5 linked regions of the Halalkalicoccus sp. CG83 genome follow. The main gene of each other region encodes a partner of the protein of the gene in region 3 in a complex. Links are inferred from orthologs where the notes say so. Each region holds a gene or a part of one and is shown on either strand. Other genes may lie near its edges. The genes, in order: rpmD, V0Z78_RS16250, rpl7ae, V0Z78_RS04765 and V0Z78_RS04755.

Region 1 (2,940 bases), 530 kb from region 3 along the record:
ATCGCGAGCAGCGCCCCCTGCCCGAGGAAGAGCTCCTGGAGTCCCTCGCTCGTCAGCAACGAGGGGAAGGAGGTCTGGCCGAACAGGATCGAGAACCACGTCGGGATGATGCCGACGTCGCCGGGCAGCCCGCCCCAGGCGAACAGCCCGCCCAGGAGTCGCTGGCTCACGCCGGCGATGATGAACAGTCCGATCCCGCTGCCGACGCCCCACTTCGAGACGATCTCGTCGAGAAACAGGATGAAGACCCCGCCGACGAACACCTGTGCGAAGATCAGCGTCTGGACCGTCGTCTGGCCGTACGCCGCCGCGAGTTCGGGGCTCGGGGGAAGGAAACCGCCGAGAAACACCATCGGGAACGCGGTCAGGGCGGTCATCACGACCACCAGCAGCTTCTGGAGGCCCTGGTACAGCACCTGATCGCGCGGGTCGTTCGTGTCCAGTCCCAGCAGCCCTGCGCCGCCCAGCAGCTGGAGGACGATACTCGCGGTGACGATCGGTCCGATCCCCACCTGGAGGATCGTCCCCTGTTCGCCGGCGAGGATCGACCGGAAGTTCCCGAAGATGTCCTGACCGGCCTGTGCCTCGGGCAGCCCCCAGAGGTAGACGTTCGTCAGGAAGAAGTAGACGAGCAGGACGCCGAGCGTCCACGTCAGCTTGCGTTTGAAGGGGATGTGCCCCTCCGGACGCGTCACCCCCGGCATTCGTGTGAGAATCGGTTCGGCGGCTTCCTTCCAGGTCATTGATTACGCTTCGTCAGCCGTTGGTTCAATACTTTGTGGTTCTGATTCGCCGTCCTCCTCGTCGGACTCCTCCTCGACCTGTCCGCGCTCGGAGACGATCGCCTCGCCGCCGGCCTCCTCGACGAGCTCGACCGCGCTCGCGGAGAAGGCGTCCGCGGTGATCGAGAGCGCGTTGCGGACCTGGCCGCCGCCGAGCACCTTCACCGCGTCGGCCTCGTGGCCGTCCTCGACGATGTCCCGGGCGTCGAGGTGGTAGCTCCCGTCCTCCTCGCTCGCGAGGTCGTCCGCGACGTAGAGCGGGGCGTCCTCGTCGAGCTTCTGGACGTCGATCGTGAGGACAGTCTCCTTGACCTTCTCCGGTCGAGTGAAGCCGTGTTTGCCGAGCGGCCCGTAGTTGTGGAACTCGTGTTTGCTGCGTCCGGCAGCCCCGCGTCCGCCCCGGTGGCCGGCGCCGCGCCGGTTCTTGTGCGTGCCGCCGCCGTGCGTGCGCGAACCGCGCTGGCGTCGTTTCTTGTTCGTCATTGTTATCGCATCGCCTCGAGGAGGTCGTCGATCTCCTCGGTCGTGTGTTTGCCCAGCTGTCCGCCCTGGCTCGCGGGATGCTTGATCCCCTTGTGACCGCCACGCGGCGGGTGGAGCCGGAGGACGGGCGTGAGCCCCTGTTCTCCCAGCGTCGTCTCCTCGTCGAGAAGCGCCTCCGCGAGCGCCTCCACCGAGTCGTACTCGGTGTTCTCCGCGAGCCACTCGTCGTCGATCTCGCCGCTGCCCTCGGCGGGCTCCGCTCGCTTGCGGATCAGCGTCTCGACGACCTCGCTGCTCGGCTCGCCGTAGGCGACGTAGTCGTTCACCTTCGCGATCATCCCGCGGAACGTCTCGTGTTCGGGGACGAGCGCACAGTGGTTCACTCGGTGGAGGTTCAGCATCGAGAGGGTGTCCTCCACGTCGTAGTCCATGTTGACGTCGCCGCGGATCTGGACGACCGCCTGCATCATTCGACGACCTCCTGCTGTCGCTGCTCCTGGACGTGGTCGGGCACCCGCGACTGCGAGGCGTTCTCGAGCGCGTTGAACGTCGCCTTCGCGAGGTTGACCGTCGTCCGGGTGTTGCCGTGGCTCTTCGTCCAGGCGTCCTCGATGCCGGCGAGCTCGAGCACGCTGCGGACGGTCTCGGCGGCCGCGAGCCCGAGGCCCTTCGGTGCCGGGATGACCTCGACGGTGACGCTGCCGGCCTTGCCGGTCGACTTTCGCTGCAGCGAGTGGGTGCCGCCCGCGCGGTCCTCCCAGGAGCCGCTGCCGCGGTCGACCTTGATGATGTTCAGCTTCGCGATGCCGATCGCCTTCTGGATGGCGCCGCCGACCTGGTCGTCACGGCCCTCCGCGTAGCCGACGTAGCCGTCGCGGTTGCCGACGACGCAGACACACCGGAACTTCACCCGGCGGCCCGAGTCGGTCATCCGCTGGACCATGTTGATGTCCAGTACGTCGTCCTCGAGGCCGGGAAGGAGCTGGTCGACGATCTCCGTCTCCTTCAGCGGCAGTCCCGAGTTGAGCGCCTCCTCCATCGTCTCGATCTCGCCGTCGCGGACGAGTCGGCCGAGCCGTGTGACGGGCTCCCACCCGTCGTTTCGTTGTGACATGCTTACTCCTCCATGATGGTCTCCCGAACCTCATCGAAGTGCTCGGGAAGGGTCGTTGCGTCGAACTCGCCGCTGTACAGCGGCTCGTCGAGCTGCTCTGCGTACTCCGCGATGTGCTCGCCGCGGGTTCGGCTCCAGTCCGCCAGCACCGAATCGCTGTGCGGGATCTCGAGGCCCGCGTCGATCGCGCCCTCCTGGACCGCGAACAGCGTGCTGCCGGGCGTCGCCGTGTAGAGGCCGATGTCGAGGACCGCCTCCTCGACGTCCGCCTCGAGCGCGCGTTTTCCCGCGAGCAGCCCCGTCAGATACGCCGAGGGGAGGTTCCCCGTCGGGGCCTCCCAGCCGTAGTCGGCGAGGTCCGAGGAGTGTGCGCTCGCGAGCGTCTCGTCGCCCTGTGGACTGGTCGTGATCAGCTGCGCCCTGACGTGTTTGTTGCTCTGGCGAGCAACCAGACGAGGTTTGCCGGATTTCAGCAGGCGCAACCTCTGGTGGTAGTCTGTTCGGACTTCGCGGCGCCGACGCATCGGCACCTTATAGCGTGGTCCTGTTGCCATTATTCGT
Region 2 (4,595 bases), on a different replicon or contig from region 3:
GACCGTCGATCCCGCGGAGACGCGAGCCGTCGATACGGCCCGCTCGGTCGATGGCCCACCCGATGAGGTACGCGTTCAACACCGCGATCGGCACCACGTAGTAGTAGTGGAAACGGATCTGCGTGAACGCCATCGAGGTGAGAAAGAGCGTCCAGACGACGATCAGGACGTGCTCGGAGCGGTGGTCGGCCGTGCGGACGAGGCGGGCGACGAGCACGGCCAGACCGATCATGGCCGTGTAGAACGCCAGGCCGTACTGGCGGTAGACGAACCGGTTGAAGGCGTCGGGCGGCTGGGCCTCCTGGACGGTCAGCGCCGTCGTCGAGTAGCCGAACGGCAGCAGTCGGCCCGAGACGGTCTGGACGATCGTCCCCCATAGCTCGGGCAGGAGGAGCGCGACGATCGGTATCGAGACGAAGATGACGCCGGTGATCGCGGCGGGGTAGTATCGCTCGTCGAGGCCGCGTCTCCGCCAGCCGCGCGCGAGCCACGCCATGAACGCACAGCCGAGCGCGACGACGAACGCCAGAAGCGGCTGGAGCGGACCGGCGTTCGTGGAACTGATCCGGGTGACCTCCATCGTCGCCAGCGTGAGCGCGCCGGTGACGCCGAGGGCCACCGCCCCGACGAACGCGAGGTTCTCGGGGCGTCCGCCGCGACCGAACTCCACGCTCAGCTCGATCACGAAGAAGAACCCGAGGATGCCGATCAGTACGATCCCAGGGGGCCAGACCCAGATGTAGAGCGTGATCGCGAGGCCCGCGAGAACGCTGTAGAGGACCAGTCGACCGAACCGCCCGTGGTCGCGGACCGCGATGGTCTCGTAGACCGAGTCCCCGCTCTCGGCGACGCGCAGCGCGACCATCATCGCCAGAACCGCGATCGACATGAACAGCACCTCTGCGCCGTGGTGCTGGAGCATGCCCGTCGTGGTCCGGTTCAGGAACAGTCCGGGGAACAGCGCGAGCAGAACGACCCCCGCCAGACCGCCGATGCGTCCGCCGAGACGTGCGCCGATGTAGTAGGTTGGGACGACGACGAGCGCGCCCAGCGCGGGCACGGTGAGGAGCGCGACCAGGAAGACGGTCTGCTGGGTGGGGTCGCCCCGGCCCACGATCAGGGCGACGGTGGCGATGATCTGATCGAACAGCGTGCCGAACTGGCCGACGTAGGTGCCCGTCGGGTAGGCCGTCCAGGGGTCGTACGGCATCGTGGCGGGCCAGTTGTGGACCGTGTACATCGTCGTTCGCCAGTGGTACCACGAGTCGACCGCCCTGAGTCGGATCGCGCCGTCGTCGAAGACGAAGTCGTCGTAGGACTGGACGCGGACCCAGAACATGAAGAGCATGGCGATCGCGAGGAGAGGGAGGTGATACCACCGCTTGAGAGCCTCGAGAACGAGAGACGAGCCGCGGGTGCGGTCGGCCCGCTCGGTACGTTCGCCCATTGACGTACGAATCGCTGATACGAGGATAAACCTTTCACTATCGACGCCCCGTCGTTCGGGGGTGCAGAGCGGCCGTGAGCGGGCGAAACGCCGGGAACGGGACGGTCGGCTCGGGCCTCCTCCACCCGCGGACACCGTCGAGACCAGCGTTCGCGCCGAGTCCGGGGGGATCGACCGGGGGACGAGCCCTTATCGAGCGTCGGACGCGACGTCCCACATCATGCGTCGTCGCGTTCGGCGGCGTCCGCGACCGTCTCGGCCGTGTCGACGAGGGAGCACCACGTGTTGAGCGCCGCCCGAAGCGCCACGAGGTCGTCGGCCTCGATCCGGACCGTGAGCGTCGTGTTCTCGTGACCCAGCGTGGCCTGCGAGCGAGCGTCCGCGAGCGGTTCGACCTCCGGACGGAGGCTGCGTTCGACGACGCGAGCGCGGCGCTGATCGTCGTATTCGAAGGTGAGAATCGCGTCGTGGGGCGCGTCCATCCCGGCCCGCTCGTCAGTTCACGCCGACTTCCTTCACGTCGCGGCTGCGCTCCTTGAGCAGCACGCGATGACCGCAGTACGGACAGCGGACGCCGCCGTACTCGTCGAGTTCGACGTCACGTTTACACCGCGAGCACTTGTAGCTCATTCGTCGTCGGACTCGTCGAGTGCCGCACGGATCGATCGCGTGACGGTCCGGCCAGCGGGGGTCTGCGGGCGGTAGGTGCCGCCGGCGAACTCGTAGCCACACTTCCCGCACTGCCAGATACCCGTCCCCGTTCGGGAGACGTCGTCCGTCCCACACTCCGGGCAGGTGTGCGAGTCGTGCATGTCCGCCTCGATCTCGGTGACGCGCTTTCGAGAGACTCTACCGTAGCGCGCACCGAAACGCCCCGCGCTGCCGACGCCCTTCGATCTCTTAGCCATAGTGGCCGTAGCTATCCGAAGCGCGCACATAAGCCTGTTGAACCAACCCACCTTTTGCGCTGCAGTCGCACGCCTTCGGCGTGCTCCTTCGGCAAAAGCTGGACCAAAACGATCCTCACTCCCGATGGTCGTTCGGATCGACCGCTCGTTCTCTGTGGTCGCGGCCAGTGCGCACGAACGACACCGGGCTGGTTCGTTCGCGTCGTCGAGGCGCTCCACGGGGCGAGTCATGCGTTCCCGGCTGCCCCGTCGTGACGTCAGTCGAACCGCTCCGGCGTGATCCGCGCCAGGCGAAGCGCGTTCCCCGTCACGCCGAGGCTCATCCCCATGTCGCCGACGATGACCGCCAGCGCCACGCTCACGAACCCGAGCGGGACGCCGAGCGCGAGCAGCGCCTTCGTGCCGAGGCTCGCCCAGATGTTCTGCCGGATGACGCTGTTGGCCTCGTGCGACAGCGCGTACAGATACGGCAGCCGTCCGATGTCGTCGCCCATCAGGGCGATGTCGGCGGTCTCTAGCGCCGTGTCCGTGCCGGCCGCCCCCATCGCGATGCCGACCTCCGCGGTGGCGAGTGCGGGTGCGTCGTTGATGCCGTCGCCGACCATCGCCACGTCGCCGTACTCCGCCTGGAGCGACTCGATGGCCTCGACCTTCTCCTCGGGCAGCAGCTCCGCCCGGTACTCGTCGACGCCCACCTCGCGGGCGATGGCGTGGGCCGTGCCCTCGTTGTCGCCGGTCAGCATCACGACCCGTTCGACGCCCAGTTCGTGCAGGCGTTCGACGGCCCGCTTCGAGGCGGGGCGGACCTCGTCCGCGATCGCGATGGCGCCCAGTAACCGCGTCTCCGTCCCGACGACGACGACCGTCTTGCCCTCCCGCTCCAGCGCGGCGAGCGCGTCGTCGGCGAATCGCTCGCCACCGGCGGCGGTCGCTCTCTCGGCTACGGTGCCGCCGTCGGACCGCTGCGTCCGACGAGCCTCCGCCCCGCGCTGTGCGTCGGAGCCACCGTCAGTCGCTCGGCGAGTCCTCGAGAGATCGAACCCCAACTCCTCGAAGAGGGCGGGCTTGCCCGCGTAGTACGTCTCTCCGTCGATCTCGCCGCGGATGCCACGCCCGGTCAGGCTCTCGAACCCGTCGGGCTCGGGGAGGCGACCGACGTCGCCCTCCTCGGCACGGGCGAGAATCGCCGCGGCGATCGGATGCTCGCTTCGTCGCTCGAGACCGGCGCCGTAGCGAAGCAGGGAGGCTTCGTCGACGTCGCCGAGCGGGACGACGTCGGTGACGGCGAGCTCGCCCTTGGTGAGCGTCCCGGTCTTGTCCAGTGCGATGGCGTCCACCTCGCCCATCGCCTCGAGGTAGGTGCCGCCCTTGATCAGGACGCCGTTCTTCGCGGCGCTGGTGATCCCCGACACCACCGAGACGGGCGTCGAGATAACGAACGCACACGGGCAGGCGATCACCAACAGCGTAAGCCCGCGGATGAACCACGTCTGCCAGTCGGCGGCGAAGCCGAGCGTGTACCCGGCTACGTCGACCGAGATCGGCTCGGCGATGAGCAGCGGCGGAACGGCGGCGGTCAGGATCGCCAGCACGACCACGATCGGCGTGTAGTAGCCGGAGAACCGGTCGACGAACTGCTCGGTGTCGGTCTTCTTCGCCTGTGCTCCCTGCACCATCTCGATGATCCGCGAGAGGGTGGAGTCCGACGCCACCGACGTGACCCTGACCTCGAGATAGCCCTCCTGGTTGATCGCGCCGGCGTACACCTCGTCGCCCGCGGCCTTGTCGACGGGAACGCTCTCGCCGGTGATCGGCGACTGGTCGACCGCGCTCACGGCTTTTGCTCGCGGGCTCCGCTCGCTCGCATGACCCGAGGAGCGAAGCTCCTCGCTGTCGCCGTTCGCTCGCGGGATCTTCGATCCCGCCCTGCTCTCGCCCTCGACGACCGTCCCGTCGAGGGGGATCTTCTCGCCGGGGCGCACGATCACGGTCTCGCCCACTTCGATCTCCGCCGTGGGTACGGTCACCTCCGCGCCGTCGCGCCTGACGGTCGCCTCGTCCGGGGAGAGCGCCATCAGTTCGCGCAGGGAATCGCGCGCCCGGTCCATCGCGTACTCCTCCATCAGCTCGGCGATGCTGAAGAGGACGGCCAGCGTCGCCGCCTCGACGAAGTAGCCGATGGCCGTGGCGGCGACGATCGCCGTCCCCATCAGCAGGTCGATGTCGAGGCTCCGATTCCG
Region 3 (4,452 bases):
CAACGACGCGGTGGAGACGCGACCGGACCACAGCCACGGCATGACGCGGACCGAGGTCGTCTGCAGCGACTGTGACGGCCACCTCGGCCACGTGTTCGACGACGGGCCCGAGCCGACCGGGAAACGCTACTGTATCAACGGCATCGCCCTGCAGTTCGAGGACGAGGAGTGAGGAACGAACCGCACCGCGACGCGGCGACCCTCTCCGACGGACACGCCTCATGTTGACACCGACCACGATACGCGAGTTCGATCGGGCGACACCGGATCGAGAGGAGACTGAGACCGCGACGTTCGCGCTCGGCTGTTTCTGGGGGCCGGACGCGCGCTTCGGCGCGATCGAGGGCGTCGTTCGAACGCGAGTCGGCTACGCCGGCGGGACGAAGCCCGATCCGACGTACCACGCCCTCGGCGACCACACCGAGGCGTTCCAGGTCGACTACGACCCCGGGAGGCTCTCCTACGCGGATCTCCTCGACGTCGTCTTCGAACGCCACGATCCGAACCGCCAGACACGGAAGAAGCAGTACCAGAACGCCGTGTTCCGGGAGACGGAGGGACAGCGCGAGGCGATCGAGACGTATCTCGAGGCCGACGGCCGCTCCCCCGACTCGATCGAAACGAGGATCGAGCACCTCGATCGGTTCCATCCCGCCGAGGACTACCACCAGAAGTACAGCCTCCGATCGAAGCCGTCGCTACTGGGGGCGTTCGAGGAAGCGGGCTACGACGACGAGGAGATCCGAGAGTCGCCGACGGCGGCGAAGCTGAACGCGCACGCGGCGGGACACGAGATCCCCGAGGAAGACGGACTGACCACGGCGCTCGGGCGTACCGCGGGCGGCCGATAGAGGGATCCGAGGGCGGAGACGCCTCTCGTCGTCGATCGTGATCGCCGAAGCGTCGGTTTCCCCTCCCCAGAAGACGATTACCCGTCACGATTCGCCGGGGGGTTCGACGCGTCGCTCGTCGGTGAGCGACCGAAGGAGAGACGAAGAGAACGGTCGGTTACTCGTAGAGCCAGGTCTCGTCGATGCGTTCGTACTCGAGCAGTTCGTCGTCGTCGAAGAACAGCTCGATCTCGCGTTCGGCTGAACCCTCCTCGGTGTCCGAGCCGTGGACGACGTTCCGACCCAGGTCGAGTCCGAAGTCTCCCCGGATCGTGCCGGGTGCGGAGTCCGCGGGGTCGGTTTCGCCCATCATTCTCCTCACTTGGCGGGTCGCGTCCTGGCCCTCCCAGACCATCGCGAACACGGGTCCCGACGTGATGAACCCTACGAGATCCTCGAAGAACGGCTTGTCCTCGTGCTCGCCGTAGTGTTCCTGGGCGAGCTCCTCGTCGATCTGCATGAACTTCCCGCCGACGAGCTTCAGCCCGCGCTGTTCGAACCGCGAGACGATCTCGCCGATCAACCCGCGCTGGACGCCGTCGGGCTTGACCATCACGAAGGTGCGCTCCGTCTCGCTCATTCTTCGTCGTCCTCGTCGACGTCCTCGGGTGCCTCGGTCATCGTTTCGGGCTCGTCCTCATCCTCCTCGACGGACTCCGCCTGCTCGGCGCCGGCGTCGCTGTCGACGTCGGCGTCGTCAGCGGTGACCTCCTCGGCCGTCTCCTCGTCGGTCTCGACGGTCGCCTCCTCGACGGTGGCGGCGGCCTCGGTACCGGGTTCGCCGGCGTCCGCTGCGGTGGACTCCGCCTTGGCGTCGCGCTTCTCCTGGGTGCGTGCGCGTCCCGCCTTCTCGTTGCGGCCGGCGGCGGTCCACTCGAGGTCGCGGGCCTCTCGGCCGAGCCGGTAGTTCTTCTCCGCCTTCGAGTCGACGAAGTGGAGCACCGTTCCGTCGGTGCGGACGTACATGATGCCCGTTCCGGGCTCGATCTCCTCGCCGCTGTAGTCACAGGTGCGTGTCTCGACCATCTATTGGCCTCCGATCGAATCGGCCTCCCGGGCGGTCTCGCGCAGCTGGAGCACGTCGCCCTCCCGGACGGGGCCGAGTACGTTTCGCGTGATGATGCGTCCCTGGTTCTCGCCCTCTCGGATGCGGCACTTGACCTGCATGGCCTCGCCGTGCATCCCGGTCTTGCCGACGATCTCGATGACCTCCGCGGCCGTCGAGTCGCCGCTTGAGTCCTCTGCGCTCATCTCAACTCACCTCAGCGAAGCTCCTCGAGCTTGTCCCCGATGTCCTCGACGTCGTCCTCGGCGTCGCCGGCGTCGACGATCGCCGCGGCGGCCGAACCGACCTCGAGGCCGGCGGCGTGGCCGACGTCGTCCTGCGTGTCGACGTAGACGAAGGGGATCCCCTTCTCGTCGGCGAGTTCGGGCAGGTGGAGGACGATCTCCTCGGGCTGGACGTCCTCGGCGATGTAGACGAGCTTCGCGTTGCCGCGCTCGATCGCCTTGGTCGTCTCGTTGGTTCCTTTCTTGACGGTACCCGTGTCGCGGGCGACCTCGAGCGCCTCGATGGCGTCGTCCTGGAGGTCGGCCGGTACATCGAAGTTGACGTATACTGGCATGGTGTTTCTCCTCCTGCACGCGGGCTCGCGCCCCCCTGCCGATGTAGATCCTAAGCGGCTAGGAGCCTCATGACCCCGTGCAGGCTGTACAACGGGATAGCGCAGCCCTCCATAAAAGCGTGTTCAAACGCCTGAGGGCGTGTGAATCGAACGCACGGGAGCGATCAGGTACGTTCGTCCTCGGGCGACCCATCGGAAGCGTCGTCCCCGTGCGTTCCGCTCTTCGGTGCGACGAACTCCGACCCGAGACGGCTCAGCCGTCCTGACGCTCACCGACCCCGACACCGCGACGGTGACGGATCCGCTCCCTTGCTGAACGGGTCGATCACCCGAAAAGGCTCTCCACGGAACGACGGCTGTCGGTCAGAGCTCCACGGTGGAGGCGTCGGCACCGTCGAACCGCGTCACCTCGGGTTCGCCGGCGAGGAGTTCCGGGAGTTCGCTCTCGAACTCCTGAAAGTGGTCCGTCTCCGAGTGCGCTCCGAACGCCTCCTCGTTCTCGTACTGCTCGAAGAACCGGAACAGGTTCGGATCGTCGATGTCGGCCGCGACCCGGTAGTCGATGACGCCGTCCTCCTGACGGGATCGGTCGGCCAGCGTCTCGATCAGTTCGAGCGCTCTCTCCCGGCTGTCGGAATCGATCGGAAACGTCGCGTGAACTACGAGCATTGCACTCGGTCCACGAAGAGGGGACATATAATCGCTCGGCCGTTGTGCGCTCTCGGTTCCAACCGCGGCGACCGGCGCCGAGCGCTCCCGTCCCGTCCCGTTTGCTGGTCTCGTTCCGACGGGATCGGCTGTAGCCGTGTCGACGCTACGGAAACCTCCCACGAAGACGGTCCGGCCGCGTGGCTATCGGGGTCCTCGACGCCGCTCGACAGCCCGGCGAGACTCATGGCCGCCCGTGCGGATGGACGACCGGAGCGCACGTCGGAGGACGACTTATTGCCGTTCCCGAGAACTGCCCATGGGATGACAACCTTCGTCGTCGTGGGCGGTGACGCCGCCGGGATGTCCGCCGCGAGCAAGGCCAAACGGGACGACCCGGAGCTCGAGGTCGTCGTCTTCGAGAAGGGCGAGTGGGTCTCCTACGGCGCGTGCGGGCTGCCGTACTACGTCAAGGGCGAGATCCAGTCGCTCGACGAACTGGTCTCCGTGACCCCCGAGGAGTTCCGCGAGGAGCGCGACATCGACCTCCGGACGGGCCACGAGGTCGTCTCGATCGACCCGGACGAGCGAACCGTGACCGCGGAGAACGAGGGGGGAGAGATCGTTCAGCCCTACGACCACCTCCTCATCGCGACCGGTGCGGCGGCGACCGTCCCGCCGATCGAGGGTACCGACCTCGAGGGCGTCTACACGCTCGGATCGATGACCGACGGACGCGATCTCCGGGAGTTCGTCGGCCGGTCGCGCTCGGAGGGCACGTTCGCCCAGCCCGACAGCGGTCCGGCGTGCCGATTCCTCGAGGACTGTACCGCGCCGGTGGGGATCGTCGGCGGCGGTTACGTCGGCATCGAGATGGCCGAGGCGCTCGCGGAGAACGACTTCGAGGTCCACCTCTTCCAGCGAGGGGAGCACGTGCTGGCGCCGTTCGGTGAGGCGACGAGCGAGACGATCGCCGGGCACCTGCGCGACCGAGACGTCGCCCTCTACCTCGAAAGCGAGGTGGAGACGGTCGCCGGCGACGACCGGGTCGAAACGGTCGTCACGGCCGACGAGGAGGTGCCGGTGGGGATGGTGCTCCTCGGAACCGGCGTTCGGCCGCGGACGGCTCTAGCGGAGGAGGCGGGGGTCGAACTCGGACCGACCGGCGCGATCGCGACCGACGAGTACCGCGAGACGAGCGTTCCCGACGTGTACGCAGCGGGCGACTGTGCCGAGGCCGAACACGTCGTCACCGGCGAGCCGGCGTACGTACCCCTCGCGCTCACGGC
Region 4 (4,586 bases), 530 kb from region 3 along the record:
CTGCGGAACTCCCCGCCGCGGGCCTTGTTGTAGAGCTCGCGGTACTCGCCGGGCGAGAGCTCGCCCTCGTCGCGGAGCTCGCGCAGTCGTCGACGTTGTGCTCTGATCTGATTCTGCCACTGTTCCTTCTCGTCCTGGCGCGCGCCGGCCTTCCCCTTTCGCTTGCCCGCGCCCTTCTGGTGGCCGTAGGCTCGCTTCTTCTGGCGCTCTCGCGCCCGTCCGCGGGAGTTGCCGCGCTTGTCCTTCGCCTGGATGATCCCCTGGTCGACGAGCTCGCGGATCTCCTCGCGGGTGATCGCGTCGACGATCTCGCCCTGCGCCTCGGGATCGAACCAGACGCGGTTCTTGCCGACGTCCAGAACGTCCGCCGCCAGTCGCTTCTGTGCCGAGAGATCGCTCATTCCTCGTTCACCTCGACTTCGACGTACGTGGGGTTGAGAACGCGGACGCCCGCGTTCTCTGCCTCCTCCTCGATGCGTTCGCGCTTGCGTGCGCCGACCGACGAGGCGATGCGCACTGCCTCTCGGTCCCCGTCGACGCCCTCGAGGTCGTCGACGTTGTGGACGCGGACCTCCTCGAAGCCGCTCGGGTGACGACCGCGGACCTCGGTCGGCGTGCGGAAGCCGGCCTTGACGACCTGACCCTTCCCCTTGATGCGACGGCGCTGCTTCGAGAGCCCGCCGCGGGGGCGGCGCCACGAGGTCGGCGTTCGCTTCTTCATGTGGTAGTCCTGGCGGTTGAACTGCGGCTTGCTGACGCGGGCTCGCTCGCCGAGGAGGCGGACCTCCTCGTCGTCGAGCTGGGGCGTCTTCTCCGTGAGCCCGCGCGCCTGCAGTTCGGTCTCGGCCGCCTCGGTCTCCTCGACCTCGGTTTCGGGCTCGGTGTCCTCGACGTCGGCCTCGGTCTCCTCCTCGACCTCGAGTCCGCCGACGTCGGCCTTGATTCGTGCGGCCAGTGCGTTACCGATCCCCTCGACGTCCGCGAGTTCGCCCTGGCTCGCCGCCTTGACGTCCTCGACGGTCTCGAAGCCGGCCTCGCGCAGCGCGTCGGCCTTCGCGTCGCCGACGCCGCTGATGTCGCTCAGCTCGACCGGGTCGTCGGGGGCTGCCTGCTCGTCCTCCGAGGGGGTCGCCTCCTCGGTGTCCTCGGTCTCCTGTTCGACTTCGGTCTCGGTCTCGGTCTCCTCGTGCTCTTCTTCTTCGGCCATTTAGACGCCTCCTTTGGGTTTCTCGACGATGTAGACGCCGTCCTGAAACACGCGGTTGTCCTTGCCGCTGACCCGCGTGAGCTGTTCGATGTCCGCGGCGGTCTGGCCGACGTCCTCCTTGTTCGGACCGCGGAGGACGAGCTCCTCGCCGTCGATCTCGACCTCGGTGTCGCCGTGGATCGACGACCGTCGCGCCGCTCGCTCGCCGAGGAAGTTCTCGATGACGATCTCGTCGTTCTCGACCGACACCTGCATCGGGAAGTGCGAGTACAGGACCTCCATCCGGTACTCCCACCCCTCGCTCACGCCGCGGATCATGTTGCGGACGTGGCTCTCGAACGTGCCGAGCGTCGCCTTCGTCTTCGCGTCCTCCTCGTCGCTCTCGATGAGGACCGCGTCGACCTCGCGCTGCTCGGTCTCGCCATCGTCGGTCTCCTCCTCGACGGTGGTCGTCCCCGTCGAGACGGAGACGTCCGGGTACCACAGCCGGCGAGTGACCTCGCCGTCCGGCCCCGAGACCGTCAGTTCGAGGTGGTCGACCTCGGCCGAAACCTCCTCCGGTAGTGTGATTTCTGTTCGTGGCATGGTCAGTAGACGTACGCGATCACCTGGCCACCGATGCCCTGTTCGCGGGCCTCGTAGTGGCTCATGATGCCGTGGCTCGTCGTGACGATGAGCGTCCCGTAGTCACGGGCGGGGAGGAACCGCTTCTCCCACTTCTCGAACTCGTCGGCGCCCGCCGAGTAGCGGGGCTTGACGGCACCGCATCTGTTGATCGCACCCTTCAGTTCGATCTCGAACCGACCCGACTTCCCGTCGTCGACGAACTCGAAGCCGTCGACGTACCCGCGGTCGTAGAGGACCTCGAGTACGGAGCCGATCTGGTTCGAGGCGGGCGATACCGTGTGCGTCAGATGCCCGACGCTCTCCGCGTTGTTCAGCCCCGAAAGCGCGTTGCTGAACGGATCGTTCGCTGTCATTTGTACTTCTTGAACCCCATGTTGCGGGCGATCTCCCGGAAGCACTGTCGACACAGCCAGATGTCGTACTTGCCGACGAGGCCCTGCTTGCGGCCACATCGCTGGCACTTCTCTCGCTGTGCGGTGCGCTTCGCGGCGTGCTCGCCCGTCTCGCTTTCGCTTTCACTCATTCGTCGTCCTCCTGGTCGCCGATGCCGGCGTCGAACCGCTCGTTCAGGTAGGCGATCGCGGCCCGCGCGTCGAGCCGGTGGTTCGACGGGATCTGTCGCGAGGCGATGTCGCGTTTCTTCACCCGGTAGCCCGGCCGCACGAGGTTGATCGTCACGTCCATTCCGAAGATCCCGATGTCGGGGTTGTACTCCTGACTGGGGAACTCGGTGTGCTCCTCGATGCCGAAGCTGACGTTGCCGGTTCGGTCGAACTGGTTGCCCGACAGCGTCGCCAGCGGCAGCGCGGTCTCGAGGAACTCCTCGGCGTTCTCGCCGCGAAGGGTGACCTTCGCGCCGATCGGGTCGCCCTCGCGGATGCCGAACTCGGGTTTGGTCCGTTTGGCCTGCGTGCGGACGCTCTCCTGGCCGGTGATCTCCTCGAGGATGTCCTCGGCGTTCGCGAGCTCGCGCCCGCCGGTGCCGACGCCCATGTGGACGACGACCTTCTCGACGACGGGCTCGCGCATCTCGTGGAACTCGCCCTCGCCCTCGGCTTCGGACTCGCTCATTCGTCCTCACCTCCGGCGGCGTCCTCGTCGGTCGCGGCGGCGTCCCCATCGGACGCAGCGGCGTCCCCGCCGACGAAGTTCTCGTCGATCACGACGATGTACTCCTCGACGGTCTCGAACGTGCCGTCGTCGGTCTCGACGGTGACGGTGTTGGGCGCGCTCGAGGGGATCACCTCGATCGCCTCGATCGTCCCGATCTCGCCGGCGTGCTGGCCCCGAACCGCAGTGACCAGCGCGCCCTCCTCGTAGACGAAGTGCGCGAGGATCTCGCCGTCCTCGAAGCCGATGACGATCGAGTCCTTGCCCGAGTACTCGCTGCCGTCCTCGACGCGGAGGTTCCGGCCGTCGTGCAGCTGGAGCTGCGTCTGGCCGCCGGGGACCTGGCGCTTGTCGACGATCTTGCCGAGCTTGCCGTCGGCGTCCTCGGCGTCGATCGGCGTCAGCGCGAGGCGTCCGCCCTCGTCGGGGAACACGCGGTAGTACTCCTCGCGCTCCGCGAACCCGAGGATGTCGAACATCCCGATCGGACGCCGCACGTCACGAACGGGCTCGCCGTTGACGAGGACGTTGCCCTCGTTGGCGGCGTACTTCGCCTCCTTGGTCGAGTCGACGTAGCCGAGTACGTCCCGCAGCACGATCACGAGCGGGACGCCGTTCTCGCCGTGGGGGCCCGCGCGGGCCTTCACGGTGTACTTCGCCGTCTTTCGTTCGACCGGCCAGGAGTTCGGTACTGACAGTCGTTTCTGGTGTTTGCTCATTCGTCATCACCCTCCAGACGCGCCTCGCGTACCTCGTCGGAGAGGTCGAGCCCCGTGATGCGGAGGTTGCTCGCGTCGAGTGGACGCGCCACCTCCTCGCCGTCGGCCTTCTCGACGGTGACGTCCTCGACGTGGACGACGGCGTTTCTGAGGTCGACCGAGACGACCTCGCCGGTCTCGCCGGCGAAGTCCCCGCGCATCACCTCGACCGTGTCGCCCGCGTTCACGCGGGTGCGCCGGACGCCGTACTCCTCGCGGAGGTCGCCGTCCAGCGCCGCGTTGACCTGCGAGTGACGCTCGTGTAGCGGCGCGTCTGCGGTCTGGTTTCGCTGTTTGCGTGGTTGTCTGCTCATGGTTCTATACGATCATCGTCGCGGTGCTCGCGACGCTTCCGAAGCGCTCTGCGACCTCGCGCGCGATCGGACCCTTGATCTCGGTCCCGCGCGGCTCCTCTGCGTCGTCGATGACCACGGCGGCGTTGTCCTCGAACTTCACGCGCGTGCCGTCGGGTCGTCGGATCGACTGGCGCTGGCGGATGACGACCGCCTCGAGGATCTGTCGGCGCATCTCGGGGGTGCCCTTCGTCACCGACACCGTGATCTTGTCGCCGACCCCGGCCTGGGGCTGGCGGTTCTTCACGCCCGAATAGCCCGAGACGCTGATCAGCTTCAGCTCGCGGGCACCGGTGTTGTCGGCGCAGTTGATGAGCGCGCCCTTCGAGAGTCCCTTCGTGACGTCGGCCTTCAGCGCCTCCATCACTCCTCACCTCCGGCGGCCTCGGTCTCCACATCGCTCGAGGTCTCCTCCTCGTCGGGAGAGGCCTCTACCGTCGGGTCGATCGGGCCGACTTCGGGTTCGGCCTGGGTGACCTCGACGACGACGTGGCTCTTGGTCTTCGAGAGCGGTCGTGTCTCTGCTATCTT
Region 5 (3,000 bases), 530 kb from region 3 along the record:
GTTCAGCATCGAGAGGGTGTCCTCCACGTCGTAGTCCATGTTGACGTCGCCGCGGATCTGGACGACCGCCTGCATCATTCGACGACCTCCTGCTGTCGCTGCTCCTGGACGTGGTCGGGCACCCGCGACTGCGAGGCGTTCTCGAGCGCGTTGAACGTCGCCTTCGCGAGGTTGACCGTCGTCCGGGTGTTGCCGTGGCTCTTCGTCCAGGCGTCCTCGATGCCGGCGAGCTCGAGCACGCTGCGGACGGTCTCGGCGGCCGCGAGCCCGAGGCCCTTCGGTGCCGGGATGACCTCGACGGTGACGCTGCCGGCCTTGCCGGTCGACTTTCGCTGCAGCGAGTGGGTGCCGCCCGCGCGGTCCTCCCAGGAGCCGCTGCCGCGGTCGACCTTGATGATGTTCAGCTTCGCGATGCCGATCGCCTTCTGGATGGCGCCGCCGACCTGGTCGTCACGGCCCTCCGCGTAGCCGACGTAGCCGTCGCGGTTGCCGACGACGCAGACACACCGGAACTTCACCCGGCGGCCCGAGTCGGTCATCCGCTGGACCATGTTGATGTCCAGTACGTCGTCCTCGAGGCCGGGAAGGAGCTGGTCGACGATCTCCGTCTCCTTCAGCGGCAGTCCCGAGTTGAGCGCCTCCTCCATCGTCTCGATCTCGCCGTCGCGGACGAGTCGGCCGAGCCGTGTGACGGGCTCCCACCCGTCGTTTCGTTGTGACATGCTTACTCCTCCATGATGGTCTCCCGAACCTCATCGAAGTGCTCGGGAAGGGTCGTTGCGTCGAACTCGCCGCTGTACAGCGGCTCGTCGAGCTGCTCTGCGTACTCCGCGATGTGCTCGCCGCGGGTTCGGCTCCAGTCCGCCAGCACCGAATCGCTGTGCGGGATCTCGAGGCCCGCGTCGATCGCGCCCTCCTGGACCGCGAACAGCGTGCTGCCGGGCGTCGCCGTGTAGAGGCCGATGTCGAGGACCGCCTCCTCGACGTCCGCCTCGAGCGCGCGTTTTCCCGCGAGCAGCCCCGTCAGATACGCCGAGGGGAGGTTCCCCGTCGGGGCCTCCCAGCCGTAGTCGGCGAGGTCCGAGGAGTGTGCGCTCGCGAGCGTCTCGTCGCCCTGTGGACTGGTCGTGATCAGCTGCGCCCTGACGTGTTTGTTGCTCTGGCGAGCAACCAGACGAGGTTTGCCGGATTTCAGCAGGCGCAACCTCTGGTGGTAGTCTGTTCGGACTTCGCGGCGCCGACGCATCGGCACCTTATAGCGTGGTCCTGTTGCCATTATTCGTCACCGTATTCGTTGTCGATGTAGTTGGTCATGTAGCGGACGCTGCGGAACTCCCCGCCGCGGGCCTTGTTGTAGAGCTCGCGGTACTCGCCGGGCGAGAGCTCGCCCTCGTCGCGGAGCTCGCGCAGTCGTCGACGTTGTGCTCTGATCTGATTCTGCCACTGTTCCTTCTCGTCCTGGCGCGCGCCGGCCTTCCCCTTTCGCTTGCCCGCGCCCTTCTGGTGGCCGTAGGCTCGCTTCTTCTGGCGCTCTCGCGCCCGTCCGCGGGAGTTGCCGCGCTTGTCCTTCGCCTGGATGATCCCCTGGTCGACGAGCTCGCGGATCTCCTCGCGGGTGATCGCGTCGACGATCTCGCCCTGCGCCTCGGGATCGAACCAGACGCGGTTCTTGCCGACGTCCAGAACGTCCGCCGCCAGTCGCTTCTGTGCCGAGAGATCGCTCATTCCTCGTTCACCTCGACTTCGACGTACGTGGGGTTGAGAACGCGGACGCCCGCGTTCTCTGCCTCCTCCTCGATGCGTTCGCGCTTGCGTGCGCCGACCGACGAGGCGATGCGCACTGCCTCTCGGTCCCCGTCGACGCCCTCGAGGTCGTCGACGTTGTGGACGCGGACCTCCTCGAAGCCGCTCGGGTGACGACCGCGGACCTCGGTCGGCGTGCGGAAGCCGGCCTTGACGACCTGACCCTTCCCCTTGATGCGACGGCGCTGCTTCGAGAGCCCGCCGCGGGGGCGGCGCCACGAGGTCGGCGTTCGCTTCTTCATGTGGTAGTCCTGGCGGTTGAACTGCGGCTTGCTGACGCGGGCTCGCTCGCCGAGGAGGCGGACCTCCTCGTCGTCGAGCTGGGGCGTCTTCTCCGTGAGCCCGCGCGCCTGCAGTTCGGTCTCGGCCGCCTCGGTCTCCTCGACCTCGGTTTCGGGCTCGGTGTCCTCGACGTCGGCCTCGGTCTCCTCCTCGACCTCGAGTCCGCCGACGTCGGCCTTGATTCGTGCGGCCAGTGCGTTACCGATCCCCTCGACGTCCGCGAGTTCGCCCTGGCTCGCCGCCTTGACGTCCTCGACGGTCTCGAAGCCGGCCTCGCGCAGCGCGTCGGCCTTCGCGTCGCCGACGCCGCTGATGTCGCTCAGCTCGACCGGGTCGTCGGGGGCTGCCTGCTCGTCCTCCGAGGGGGTCGCCTCCTCGGTGTCCTCGGTCTCCTGTTCGACTTCGGTCTCGGTCTCGGTCTCCTCGTGCTCTTCTTCTTCGGCCATTTAGACGCCTCCTTTGGGTTTCTCGACGATGTAGACGCCGTCCTGAAACACGCGGTTGTCCTTGCCGCTGACCCGCGTGAGCTGTTCGATGTCCGCGGCGGTCTGGCCGACGTCCTCCTTGTTCGGACCGCGGAGGACGAGCTCCTCGCCGTCGATCTCGACCTCGGTGTCGCCGTGGATCGACGACCGTCGCGCCGCTCGCTCGCCGAGGAAGTTCTCGATGACGATCTCGTCGTTCTCGACCGACACCTGCATCGGGAAGTGCGAGTACAGGACCTCCATCCGGTACTCCCACCCCTCGCTCACGCCGCGGATCATGTTGCGGACGTGGCTCTCGAACGTGCCGAGCGTCGCCTTCGTCTTCGCGTCCTCCTCGTCGCTCTCGATGAGGACCGCGTCGACCTCGCGCTGCTCGGTCTCGCCATCGTCGGTCTCCTCCTCGACGGTGGTCGTCCCCGTCGAGACGGAG

What was found.
Region 1: rpl7ae (region 3) and rpmD share a complex: the UniProt entries of both Methanocaldococcus jannaschii proteins name them as parts of the 50S ribosomal subunit. The link is inferred for Halalkalicoccus sp. CG83 from one-to-one orthologs.
Region 2: rpl7ae (region 3) and V0Z78_RS16250 share a complex: the UniProt entries of both Methanocaldococcus jannaschii proteins name them as parts of the 50S ribosomal subunit. The link is inferred for Halalkalicoccus sp. CG83 from one-to-one orthologs.
Region 4: rpl7ae (region 3) and V0Z78_RS04765 share a complex: the UniProt entries of both Methanocaldococcus jannaschii proteins name them as parts of the 50S ribosomal subunit. The link is inferred for Halalkalicoccus sp. CG83 from one-to-one orthologs.
Region 5: rpl7ae (region 3) and V0Z78_RS04755 share a complex: the UniProt entries of both Methanocaldococcus jannaschii proteins name them as parts of the 50S ribosomal subunit. The link is inferred for Halalkalicoccus sp. CG83 from one-to-one orthologs.

The regions. Positions count from the first base shown.
Region 1 is NZ_JAZDDH010000001.1:934,040-936,979, forward strand. It holds rpmD (50S ribosomal protein L30), read right to left. Parts: upstream 1,733-2,940; coding sequence 1,268-1,732; downstream 1-1,267. Other genes in the region: secY (preprotein translocase subunit SecY), read right to left, coding at 1-743; V0Z78_RS04735 (uL15m family ribosomal protein), read right to left, coding at 747-1,265; V0Z78_RS04745 (30S ribosomal protein S5), read right to left, coding at 1,732-2,379; V0Z78_RS04750 (50S ribosomal protein L18), read right to left, coding at 2,382-2,933; V0Z78_RS04755 (50S ribosomal protein L19e), read right to left, coding at 2,933-2,940.
Region 2 is NZ_JAZDDH010000002.1:512,707-517,301, reverse strand. What follows is about bases 715-3,533. They hold V0Z78_RS16250 (50S ribosomal protein L37ae), read right to left. Parts: upstream 2,356-3,533; coding sequence 2,074-2,355; downstream 715-2,073. Other genes in these bases: V0Z78_RS16245 (heavy metal translocating P-type ATPase), read right to left, coding at 2,613-3,533; V0Z78_RS16255 (DNA-directed RNA polymerase subunit P), read right to left, coding at 1,943-2,077; V0Z78_RS16260 (KEOPS complex subunit Pcc1), read right to left, coding at 1,666-1,929; V0Z78_RS16265 (oligosaccharyl transferase, archaeosortase A system-associated), read right to left, coding at 715-1,447. Outside these bases: more of V0Z78_RS16265, read right to left, coding at 1-714; more of V0Z78_RS16245, read right to left, coding at 3,534-4,595. UniProt on the Methanocaldococcus jannaschii protein: Binds to the 23S rRNA.
Region 3 is NZ_JAZDDH010000001.1:1,466,298-1,470,749, reverse strand. What follows is about bases 835-3,510. They hold rpl7ae (50S ribosomal protein L7Ae), read right to left. Parts: upstream 2,516-3,510; coding sequence 2,153-2,515; downstream 835-2,152. Other genes in these bases: V0Z78_RS07605 (FAD-dependent oxidoreductase), read left to right, coding at 3,488-3,510; V0Z78_RS07610 (putative quinol monooxygenase), read right to left, coding at 2,879-3,184; V0Z78_RS07620 (30S ribosomal protein S28e), read right to left, coding at 1,917-2,141; V0Z78_RS07625 (50S ribosomal protein L24e), read right to left, coding at 1,467-1,916; ndk (nucleoside-diphosphate kinase), read right to left, coding at 1,009-1,470. In the rest of the region: peptide-methionine (R)-S-oxide reductase MsrB, read left to right, coding at 1-172; more of msrA, read left to right, coding at 222-834; more of V0Z78_RS07605, read left to right, coding at 3,511-4,452. UniProt on the Methanocaldococcus jannaschii protein: Multifunctional RNA-binding protein that recognizes the K-turn motif in ribosomal RNA, the RNA component of RNase P, box H/ACA, box C/D and box C'/D' sRNAs.
Region 4 is NZ_JAZDDH010000001.1:937,021-941,606, forward strand. What follows is about bases 1-2,810. They hold V0Z78_RS04765 (50S ribosomal protein L6), read right to left. Parts: upstream 1,793-2,810; coding sequence 1,208-1,792; downstream 1-1,207. Other genes in these bases: V0Z78_RS04755 (50S ribosomal protein L19e), read right to left, coding at 1-401; V0Z78_RS04760 (50S ribosomal protein L32e), read right to left, coding at 398-1,207; V0Z78_RS04770 (30S ribosomal protein S8), read right to left, coding at 1,795-2,187; V0Z78_RS04775 (30S ribosomal protein S14), read right to left, coding at 2,184-2,357; V0Z78_RS04780 (50S ribosomal protein L5), read right to left, coding at 2,354-2,810. Also shown: more of V0Z78_RS04780, read right to left, coding at 2,811-2,905; V0Z78_RS04785 (30S ribosomal protein S4e), read right to left, coding at 2,902-3,663; rplX (50S ribosomal protein L24), read right to left, coding at 3,660-4,016; V0Z78_RS04795 (50S ribosomal protein L14), read right to left, coding at 4,021-4,419; V0Z78_RS04800 (30S ribosomal protein S17), read right to left, coding at 4,419-4,586. UniProt on the Methanocaldococcus jannaschii protein: This protein binds to the 23S rRNA, and is important in its secondary structure. It is located near the subunit interface in the base of the L7/L12 stalk, and near the tRNA binding site of the peptidyltransferase center.
Region 5 is NZ_JAZDDH010000001.1:935,697-938,696, forward strand. It holds V0Z78_RS04755 (50S ribosomal protein L19e), read right to left. Parts: upstream 1,726-3,000; coding sequence 1,276-1,725; downstream 1-1,275. Other genes in the region: rpmD (50S ribosomal protein L30), read right to left, coding at 1-75; V0Z78_RS04745 (30S ribosomal protein S5), read right to left, coding at 75-722; V0Z78_RS04750 (50S ribosomal protein L18), read right to left, coding at 725-1,276; V0Z78_RS04760 (50S ribosomal protein L32e), read right to left, coding at 1,722-2,531; V0Z78_RS04765 (50S ribosomal protein L6), read right to left, coding at 2,532-3,000. UniProt on the Methanocaldococcus jannaschii protein: Binds to the 23S rRNA.